Regions from separate parts of the Micromonospora sp. NBC_00389 genome, predicted to be linked through region 2. Evidence: riboswitches for the same ligand, from Rfam matches in the RefSeq annotation. Region 2 holds a riboswitch; the other holds the start of a gene.
What was found. A riboswitch is a leader RNA that binds a small molecule or an ion and turns the genes downstream of it on or off. The one in region 2 is predicted to bind cobalamin.

Region 1: linked by a shared signal. The riboswitch ahead of OG470_RS08895 (ABC transporter substrate-binding protein) and the one ahead of OG470_RS29840 (ribonucleoside-diphosphate reductase subunit alpha) in region 2 are both predicted to bind cobalamin.

What each region holds. Positions count from the first base shown of each region.
Region 1 covers NZ_CP107947.1:1,859,388-1,863,766, forward strand. The annotation lists gene OG470_RS08890 (M14 family metallopeptidase) at 99-1,976, shown strand; cobalamin riboswitch at 2,144-2,266, shown strand; gene OG470_RS08895 (ABC transporter substrate-binding protein) at 2,351-3,286, shown strand; gene OG470_RS08900 (FecCD family ABC transporter permease) at 3,300-4,379, shown strand, end outside.
Region 2 covers NZ_CP107947.1:6,299,852-6,304,230, forward strand. The annotation lists gene OG470_RS29835 (ribonucleotide-diphosphate reductase subunit beta) at 1-434, opposite strand, end outside; gene OG470_RS29840 (ribonucleoside-diphosphate reductase subunit alpha) at 473-2,806, opposite strand; cobalamin riboswitch at 3,010-3,225, opposite strand; cobalamin riboswitch at 3,358-3,504, shown strand; gene OG470_RS29845 (CbtB domain-containing protein) at 3,540-3,743, shown strand; gene OG470_RS29850 (CbtA family protein) at 3,734-4,379, shown strand, end outside.

The sequences.
Region 1 (4,379 bases), 3.4 Mb from region 2:
GGATGCATTAGGCAGCGATTAATATTGATATGACCATGTGACTGATGGTGAAGTGTCCTCCACCGAGCGGGATCTCCCGCCCTTCGAGGAGGTAGTCCATGGCCCTCCGCACGCCCACCCCTCTCCGCCGCGTCCTGGTGCTCGCCGTCGTCACCGGGCTGGCAATCGCCACCGTCGGCGCCGCCCCGGTCGCCGCCCGACCAGCACCGGACCGGACCGCCGAACAGGCCGCCACCGGCTACCGGGTGCTCGGCCCTCGGACCGTCGCCGACCGCACCGCGGTGGCCCGCACCGGGGCCGCCATCGACTACTCCGAACACGGCGTACTGCACATCTCGGCCACCGCCACCGAGGCCGCCGCGATCAGCCGTCTCGGCTTCCGGCTGGAACCGCTCGCCCCACCGCCGAACGTCGAGCGAGGCGCAGGCGAGGTGGGCACGTTGGCGTTCCCGCCCGCCGACTCCAACTTCCACGACTACGCGGAACTGACCGCCGTGGTGAACCAGGCCGTCGCCGACCACCCGGCCATCGCCCGCAAGATCAGCATTGGTGCGTCGTACGAGGGCCGCGACCTGATGGCGGTGAAGATCTCCGACAACGTCGGCACCGACGAGGGTGAGCCGGAGATCCTGTTCAACGCCCAGCAGCACGCCCGCGAGCACCTGACCGTCGAGATGGCGATCTACCTGCTCAACCTCTTCACCGACAGCTACGGCTCCGACTCCCGGATCACGAACATCGTCAACAGCCGGGAGATCTGGATCGTGCCAACGGTCAACCCGGACGGCAGCGAGTACGACATCGCCACCGGGTCGTACCGGTCGTGGCGCAAGAACCGGCAGCCGAACAGCGGCTCGTCCGCGGTCGGCACTGACCTGAACCGCAACTGGTCCCACCAGTGGGGCTGCTGCGGCGGCTCGTCCGGCAGCACCTCGTCGGAGACCTACCGCGGCCCGTCGGCGTTCTCCGCCCCGGAGACGCAGGCGCTGCGCAACTTCGTCAACAGCCGGGTCGTCGGCGGCGTCCAGCAGATCAAGGCGAACATCGACTTCCACACCTACTCGCAACTGGTGCTCTGGCCCTTCGGCTACACCACCGCCAACAATCCGGCGGGGATGAGCGCGGACCAGTACAACACCTTCGCCACCATCGGCCAGCAGATGGCGGCCACCAACAGCTACACCCCGGAGCAGTCCAGCGACCTCTACATCGCCGACGGCACCAGCATCGACTGGATGTGGGCCACCCACAACATCTGGGCGTACACCTTCGAGATGTACCCGGGCTCGGCGAGTGGCGGCGGCTTTTACCCGCCGGACGAGGTGATCCCCGCGCAGACCACCCGCAACCGGGAGGCCGTGCTGATGCTCAGCGAGTACGCCGACTGCCCGTACCGGGCCATCGGCAAGCAGGCGCAGTACTGCGGCGGCGGTGGCGGCACCACCGTCTGGTCGGACACCTTCGAGACGGCCACCGGCTGGACGATCAACCCGTCCGGCACCGACACCGCCACGGCCGGGGTGTTCGAGCGGGGCGCCGCCCAGGCGACCACCTCCAGCGGGGCCAAGCAGCTCACCCCGTACGCCGGCGCCAACGACCTGGTCACCGGCCGGCTCGCGGGATCGGCCGCCGGTGACCACGACGTCGACGGCGGCGTGACCAGCGCCCGGTCCCCGGCGGTGACCCTGCCGTCGTCCGGCACGCTGACCCTGTCGTTGGCCTGGTACCTGGCGCACGGCTCGAACGCCTCTTCGGCGGACTACCTGCGGGTGAGCGTGGTGCACAACGGCGGCACCACGGCGCTGCTCACCCAGGCCGGCGCGGCAGCCAACCGCACCGGGAGCTGGGCGGTGGCCAACCTCAACCTCAGCCCGTACGCGGGCCAGTCGGTGCGCATCCTCGTCGAGGCGGCGGACGCCTCCGGCGCCAGCCTGGTGGAGGCGGCTGTGGACAACGTCACCATCACCGCCTCCTGATCGGGTGGGGCCCCGTCCCGCCCCCGGCGGGGCCCCACCACCCGCTCCGACCCCGCGGATCCGGGACATATCGCCGCCGGTCGACCACCCCACCCCGTCATCGGGCGGCCCAGGTGATCGACCGGCGGTGATCGGTCCTTGATCGATCCGGCACGTCCTGGCGGTGCGCTACCGTCTTAGCGACCAGTCCGCAGCGAAGCCGGTGTGAGTCCGGCGCTGTCCCGCAACTGTGATGCCCCGTCCTGACGGCGGGGACGAGCCAGGTCGCCTGCGGATCGGTCGCGACACGCGCTCTCGAGGAAGGGCGCCTCGTGGGCGGGCGCACGAAAGTCCTGTCGGCGAAGCACCACACTCCTCGACCGACAGGAGGACCCATGTCCAGACGTACCCCCCGGCTCTTCGCCGCGACCCTCGCGGTCGCCGCACTCGCCCTCGGCGCCTGCGCCGAGAAGGCCGCCGACCAGCCGGCCGCCGGCGCCAGTTCGGCGACCGTCGCCTACCCGGTGACGGTCGGCTCGCTGACCCTCGACAAGCGCCCCGAGAAGATCGTCTCGTTGTCGCCCACCGCCACCGAGATGCTCTTCGCGATCGGTGCCGGCCCGCAGGTGAGCGCGGTCGACGACCAGTCCAGCTACCCGGCCGACGCGCCCAAGAGCGACCTGTCCGGCTTCCAGCCCAACGCCGAGGCGATCGCCGGCAAGAGCCCCGACCTGGTGGTGCTCTCCGATGACCGAAACAAGATCGTCGAGCAGCTCGGCAAGCTGAAGATTCCGGTCTACCTGACTCCGGCGGCGACCACGCTGGACGACTCCTACCGGCAGATCACCGAGCTGGGCAGCCTGACCGGGCACGTCGACCAGGCCGCCGACGTCACCGGCCGGATGAAGGACGACATTGCCAAGCTGCTCAAGGACGTGCCGCAGCGCGCCGAGAAGCTCACCTACTTCCACGAGCTGGGCCCGGAGCTGTACAGCGCGACCAGCAAGACCTTCATCGGCTCGCTCTACAGCCAGGTCGGGCTGACCAACATCGCCGACCCGGCCGACGCCGACGGCAAGAGCGCCGGCTACCCGCAGCTCTCCCAGGAGTTCATCGTCAAGGCCAACCCGGACTTCGTCTTCCTGGCCGACTCCAAGTGCTGCCAGCAGAACGCCGACTCGGTCAAGGCGCGCAGCGGCTGGGCCGGGCTGACCGCGGTGAAGAACAACCAGGTGGTCGCACTGGACGACGACATCGCCTCCCGCTGGGGCCCGCGGATCGTGGACCTGCTGCGGGTCATCGTCGACGCGGTCGCCAAGGTGCCCGCGTGACCGTCGTCCGTCGATGACCGGGCCGTCACCCTCGGGTGCACCGGCAGCATCCACCCAGCCGGCCGGGACGCAGCCTCCGTCCCGGCCCGCCGGGCTGCCGTTCGGAGCCCGACCCGCTGGGCTGCCGTCTGGAACCCGGCCCGCCGGGCTGCGCAAGCGTTGGCTGGTCGCCGGCGTGTTCGCGGTGCTGGTCGCGCTGATCGCCGGGGTGTCCATCGGCCCGGTCAGCCTGCCGCCGGGCAGCGTCGCCGCCGAGCTGCTCAACCTGATCCCCGGGGTGCACCTGGACAGCGGGCTGACCGAGCGGGAAATCGCCATCGTCACCGAGCTGCGGCTGCCCCGGGTGGTGCTGGGTCTGCTCGTCGGCGGCCTCCTCGCCCTGGCCGGCGGCTGCTATCAGGGGGTTTTCCGCAACCCGCTGGCCGACCCGTACCTGCTCGGCGTTGCCGCCGGCGCCGGGCTGGCGGTCACCGCGGTGATCGCCCTCGGCGGCGCCGGTCGGCAGGGCTCGATCACCGGGCTGCCGGTGACCATCCCACTGGCGGCCTTCGCCGGCTCGCTGGTCGCCGTGACGATGACCTACCTGCTCGGTGGTGCCGGCGGGCGGAGCCGCTCACCCGCGATGCTGATCCTGGCCGGGGTGGCGGTCTCCGCGTTCCTGTCCGCCGGGCAGACGTACCTGCTGCAACGGCACTCCGACAGCATCCAGCAGGTCTACTCCTGGCTGCTCGGTCGGCTGGCCACCGCGGGCTGGCACGACGTGCTGCTGGTGCTGCCGTACGCCGTGCTGACCACCGTGGTGGTGCTGCTGCACCGCCGCGAGCTGGACGTCCTCGCCGTCGGTGACGACGAGGCGAAGAGCCTCGGCCTGCACCCGCAGCGCTCCCGCTACCTGCTGATCGCCGCCGCCTCGCTGGGCACCGCCGCGGCGGTCTCCGCGACCGGCCTGATCGGCTTCGTCGGCATCATCGTGCCGCACACCGTCCGCCTGCTCGCCGGGGCGAGCTACCGGGTGATCCTGCCGCTGTCGCTGCTGTTCGGCGCCGCGTTCTTGGCGCTGACCGACGTGGTGGCCCGCACCGCCGCCGCCCCG
Region 2 (4,379 bases):
GAGTCGATCCAGCGGAAGCAGAACTCGGCTTTGCGGCGGATCGAGGGGATGTTCTCGATGGCCGCGAAGGCGGCGAACCGCTCGGTCTCGTCGGGCACGTACGTGTCGAGCAGGTTGAGATAGAACTGGACGTGCACCGCCTCCTCGAACAGCTGCCGGGACAGGTAGAGGCGACCCTCGGGGCTGTTGACGTGCTGGTAGAGATTGAGCACGAGGTTGTTGGCGACGATGGTGTCGCCGGTGGCGAAGAAGGCCACCAGGCGGCTGACCAGGTGCCGCTCGGCCGGGGAGAGCTTGTCGAGGTCGGCGAGGTCGGCGTGCAGGTCGACCTCCTCGACGGTCCAGGTGTTGCGGATGGCGTCGCGGAACCGGTCGAAGAAGTGCGGGTAACGCATCGGGCGGAGGGTGAGGTCCATCCCGGGGTCGAGCAGCATGTGCGTGGTCCTCGTGTCGGTGGTGGTGTGGGCGGCGGTCACTGGCAGGCCTCGCACGACTCGGGGTTCTCCAACGAGCAGGCCAGTGCCTCCGCGTCGGTGGCCGCGGGTGCGACAAGGGCGACGGCGGTGGGCGCGACGGTGGCCTGCTGGATCCGGGTGGCGGGGCGGGAACGCAGGTAGTAGGTGGTCTTCAGCCCGGCCTTCCAGGCGTACAGGTACATCGAGGAGAGCTTGCCGATGGTGGGCGAGGCCAGGAAGAGGTTCAGCGACTGGGACTGGTCGATGAACGGTGCGCGGGCGGCGGCCAGGTCGATCAGTGCCCGCTGCGGCAGCTCCCAGGCGGTGCGGAACAGCTCCCGGACGTCGGTCGGCAGCTCCGCGATGTCCTGCACCGACCCCTCGGCGCGCCTGATCGCCGACCTGATCCGGTCGGTCCACAGGCCACGGGTCTTCAGCTCGCGTACCAGAGCGGTGTTGACCTGGAGGAACTCCCCCGACAGCGTCTCGCGCTTGAACAGGTTGGACACCTGCGGCTCGACGCACTCGTAACAACCGGCGATCGACGCGATGGTGGCGGTCGGGGCGACCGCCACCAGCAGCGAGTTGCGCAGCCCGTAGGCCTCGACCCGCTCCCGCAGCTCGGCCCACCGTGCGGTCTGCGTTCCCTCGACCCCCCACAGGTCGGGCTGCAACTGCCCCCGCGCTGCCCGAGTCTGCCCGTACGCCGGGTGCGCGCCGAAACGGCGGGCCAGCTCGGCGGACGTCTCCAGGGCGGTCAGGTACAGCTCCTCGCTGATCCGGGTGGACAGCTCCCGGGCGGCCGGGGAGTCGAACGGCAGCCGCAGCGCGAAGAACACGTCCTGCAGGCCCATCAGCCCGAGCCCGACCGGCCGCCAGCGGGGGTTGCTCGCCGCCGCCTGCGGGGTCGGGTAGTAGTTGATGTCGATGACCCGGTCGAGGAACGTCACCGCGGTACGGACCGTGGCGCGCAGCCGTTCCCAGTCGACGCCGCCGTCGGTGAGGTGGGCGGCGAGGTTCACCGAGCCGAGGTTGCACACGGCGGTCTCGGCGTCGCTGGACACCTCGATGATCTCGGTGCAGAGGTTGGACAGGTGCACCACGTTGCCCGGCTCGGCGGTCTGGTTGCACAGCCGGTTCGCCGCGTCCTTGAAGGTCATCCACCCGTTGCCGGTCTGGGCCAGGGTGCGCATCATCTTCCCGTACAGCTCCCGCGCCGGGACCTGCCGCACGTAGCGGCCCTGCGCCTCGGCCGCCCGGTACGCGGCGTCGAACCGCTCCCCCCACAGGTCGGGCAGTTCCGGTACCTCGTGCGGGTCGAACAGCGACCACAGCTCGTCGGCCTCGACACGGCGCATGAACTCGTCGGGGATCCAGTTGGCCAGGTTCAGGTTGTGGGTACGCCGGGCGTCCTCGCCGGTGTTGTCCCGCAGTTGCAGGAACTCCTCGACGTCGGGGTGCCACGGTTCCAGGTAGACGCAGGCCGCGCCCTTGCGCCGGCCGCCCTGGTTGACCGCCGCGACGCTCGCGTCCAGTGTGCGCAGCCACGGCACGATCCCGTTGGACTGCCCGTTCGTGCCGCGGATCAGCGAGCCCCGGGACCGGACCCGGGAGTACGCGATGCCGATGCCGCCGGCGAACTTGGACAGGTTGGCGACCTGGGCGTACCGCTGGTAGATCGAGTCCAACTCATCACGCGGGGAGTCGACCAGGTAGCAGGAGGACATCTGGGTGTGCCGGGTGCCGGAGTTGAACAGCGTCGGCGAGCTGGGCAGGTAGGCCAGGCTGGACATCAGCCGGTAGAAGTCGACCGCCTCGTCCGGCGTACGGGACAACCCGCAGGCCACCCGCAGCAGCCAGTACTGCGGGGTCTCCAGCACCAGCCGGCTGCTCGGGTGGCGCAGCAGATACCGGTCGTACACCGTGCGCAGGCCGAAGTACTCGAACCGCCGGTCGCCGCCCGCATCGACGGCATCGTCGAGGGTACGGGCGTGCGCGGCGACGAACGCGGCGGTGTCGTCTCCGATCAGGCCCTCGGCGTGGCTGATCCGGATCGCCGCGCTGAACGAGGTGATGCCCTGCCGGCGGACCTCCTTGTCGACGTAGCCGGCCAGCAGCCGGGCGGCGAGGCGGGAGTACTGCGGTTCCTCGCCGATCATCTCGGCGGCGGTCTGAATGGACAGCCGGTCCAGTTCGGCGGTCGTCGCGCCGTCGTACAGGCCGCTGATCGTGCGGGTCGCCACCCGCAGCGGGTCGACGTCGGTGAGGTCGTCGGTCCACCGCTCGACCGCTCGAACGATCTTGTTCACGTCAACCGGTTCGCTGGCGCCGTCGCGTTTGCGGACATGCATCTGCGTCCGCCGCCGGCCGGGCGGGGTCGGGTCGCCGGTGACCGGAGCTACCTGGGTGACCGTCACTACTCACTCCTCGCGAGTTCGAGACCTGATGGCCCTCGGACACGAGGAGACAGACACCGGCGGACGCCACGCCGACGGGCGTGGGTCAGGTGGCGTCAGCCGTCCCACGCGGCGTCGGACCGCCGCCCACCCGGGTGCGGGTGCACGGCGCGCTGGCAGGTCTTCGGACTTGCGGGCACGACCGGACTCGCCGGTCTCCTACTGGCCGTCGCTTCCCAGGCCGCTTGGCGGCCCAGTGCTGATGACGGCGGTCGTTCCCACTCACCGCTGCGGGGCAGTCCCGGATTTCCACCGGGTTCCCTCTTGCCTCGACCCTCTGGATGAGCGGCCGAACCAGCTGCGCTCGACACCATATATAGGGAGGGACGCCGTTGTCACACCCCACATGTCGGTCCCGGGCGTGTCGGTGGCCGGACTGGTGACGGCCGTCACCGACGCCTGAGACCGTCCACCCCGATGCCGCGGGGACCGGGTTGACCGTTCGGACCGGCACCGATACGGTCGACCCACTATCTGCGGCGACGCGAGGGAAGCCGGTGTGAATCCGGCGCGGTCGCGCCACTGTGAGCGGTCCCCATCCTCTACGGGAGGGGCCGCGAGCCAGGACACTCGGTCGTCCGCAGCCTTGCGATGGGGACGCGTCATCCCCGAGGAGGTTCGCGTACGCATGTCCAGCTCCACGTCCAGCCAGCCGTTGGTGCATCCCGCTGGCACTACCCGTCTCCTGTGGACGGTTCTGGCCGCCGTCGCCGTGCTCACGCTGCTGGCCTATCTCGTCGCCTTTGACCAGGGGGCGGTCTCGCGCAGCGGGATGTACCTGCACGAGCTGATGCACGACGGCCGGCACCTGCTCGGTGTCCCGTGCCACTGACCGCCACCAGGGCCGCGCCCACGTTCGTCAGCGTTCTCCTTCGCGGGCTGCTCGCCGGCCTGGCCGCGGGTCTGCTCGCCGGAACGTTCGCCTACGTCGCCGGTGAACCACACGTCGAGGGGGCCATCGCCATCGAGCAGGCCGCGGCGCACGCCGAGCCCGCCGGTGGCGGACACGATCACGAGGATGCCCTGGTCAGCAGGTCTGGCCAGCGTGGCGGCCTGTTCCTGGCCACCGGTCTGTTCGGCGCCGCGATGGGTGGCCTGCTGGCCACCGCGTACGTCCTGCTGTGTCGCCGGCGGCGGGCCTACGACGACGGACGGTCGGGTCTGCTGCTGGCCGGTGCTGCGCTGCTCGGCGTGGTGATCGTGCCGTTCATCAAGTACCCGGCCAATCCCCCGGCCGTCGGTGACCCGGCCACCATCGACCAGCGCACCGGCACCTACCTGCTGATGGTGGTGCTCGGCCTGGTGGCCGTCTGGGCCGGCTCGCTGGGCTACCGAGCGCTCGGCGACGGGGCGCCACAGTGGCTTCGGGCCACCACGGCCCTCGGCGGATTCCTGCTGGTCACCGCGGTGTCCTACGTGGTGCTGCCGTCGTTCCAGGAGGTCCCGGACGACTTTCCCGCCGCCCTGC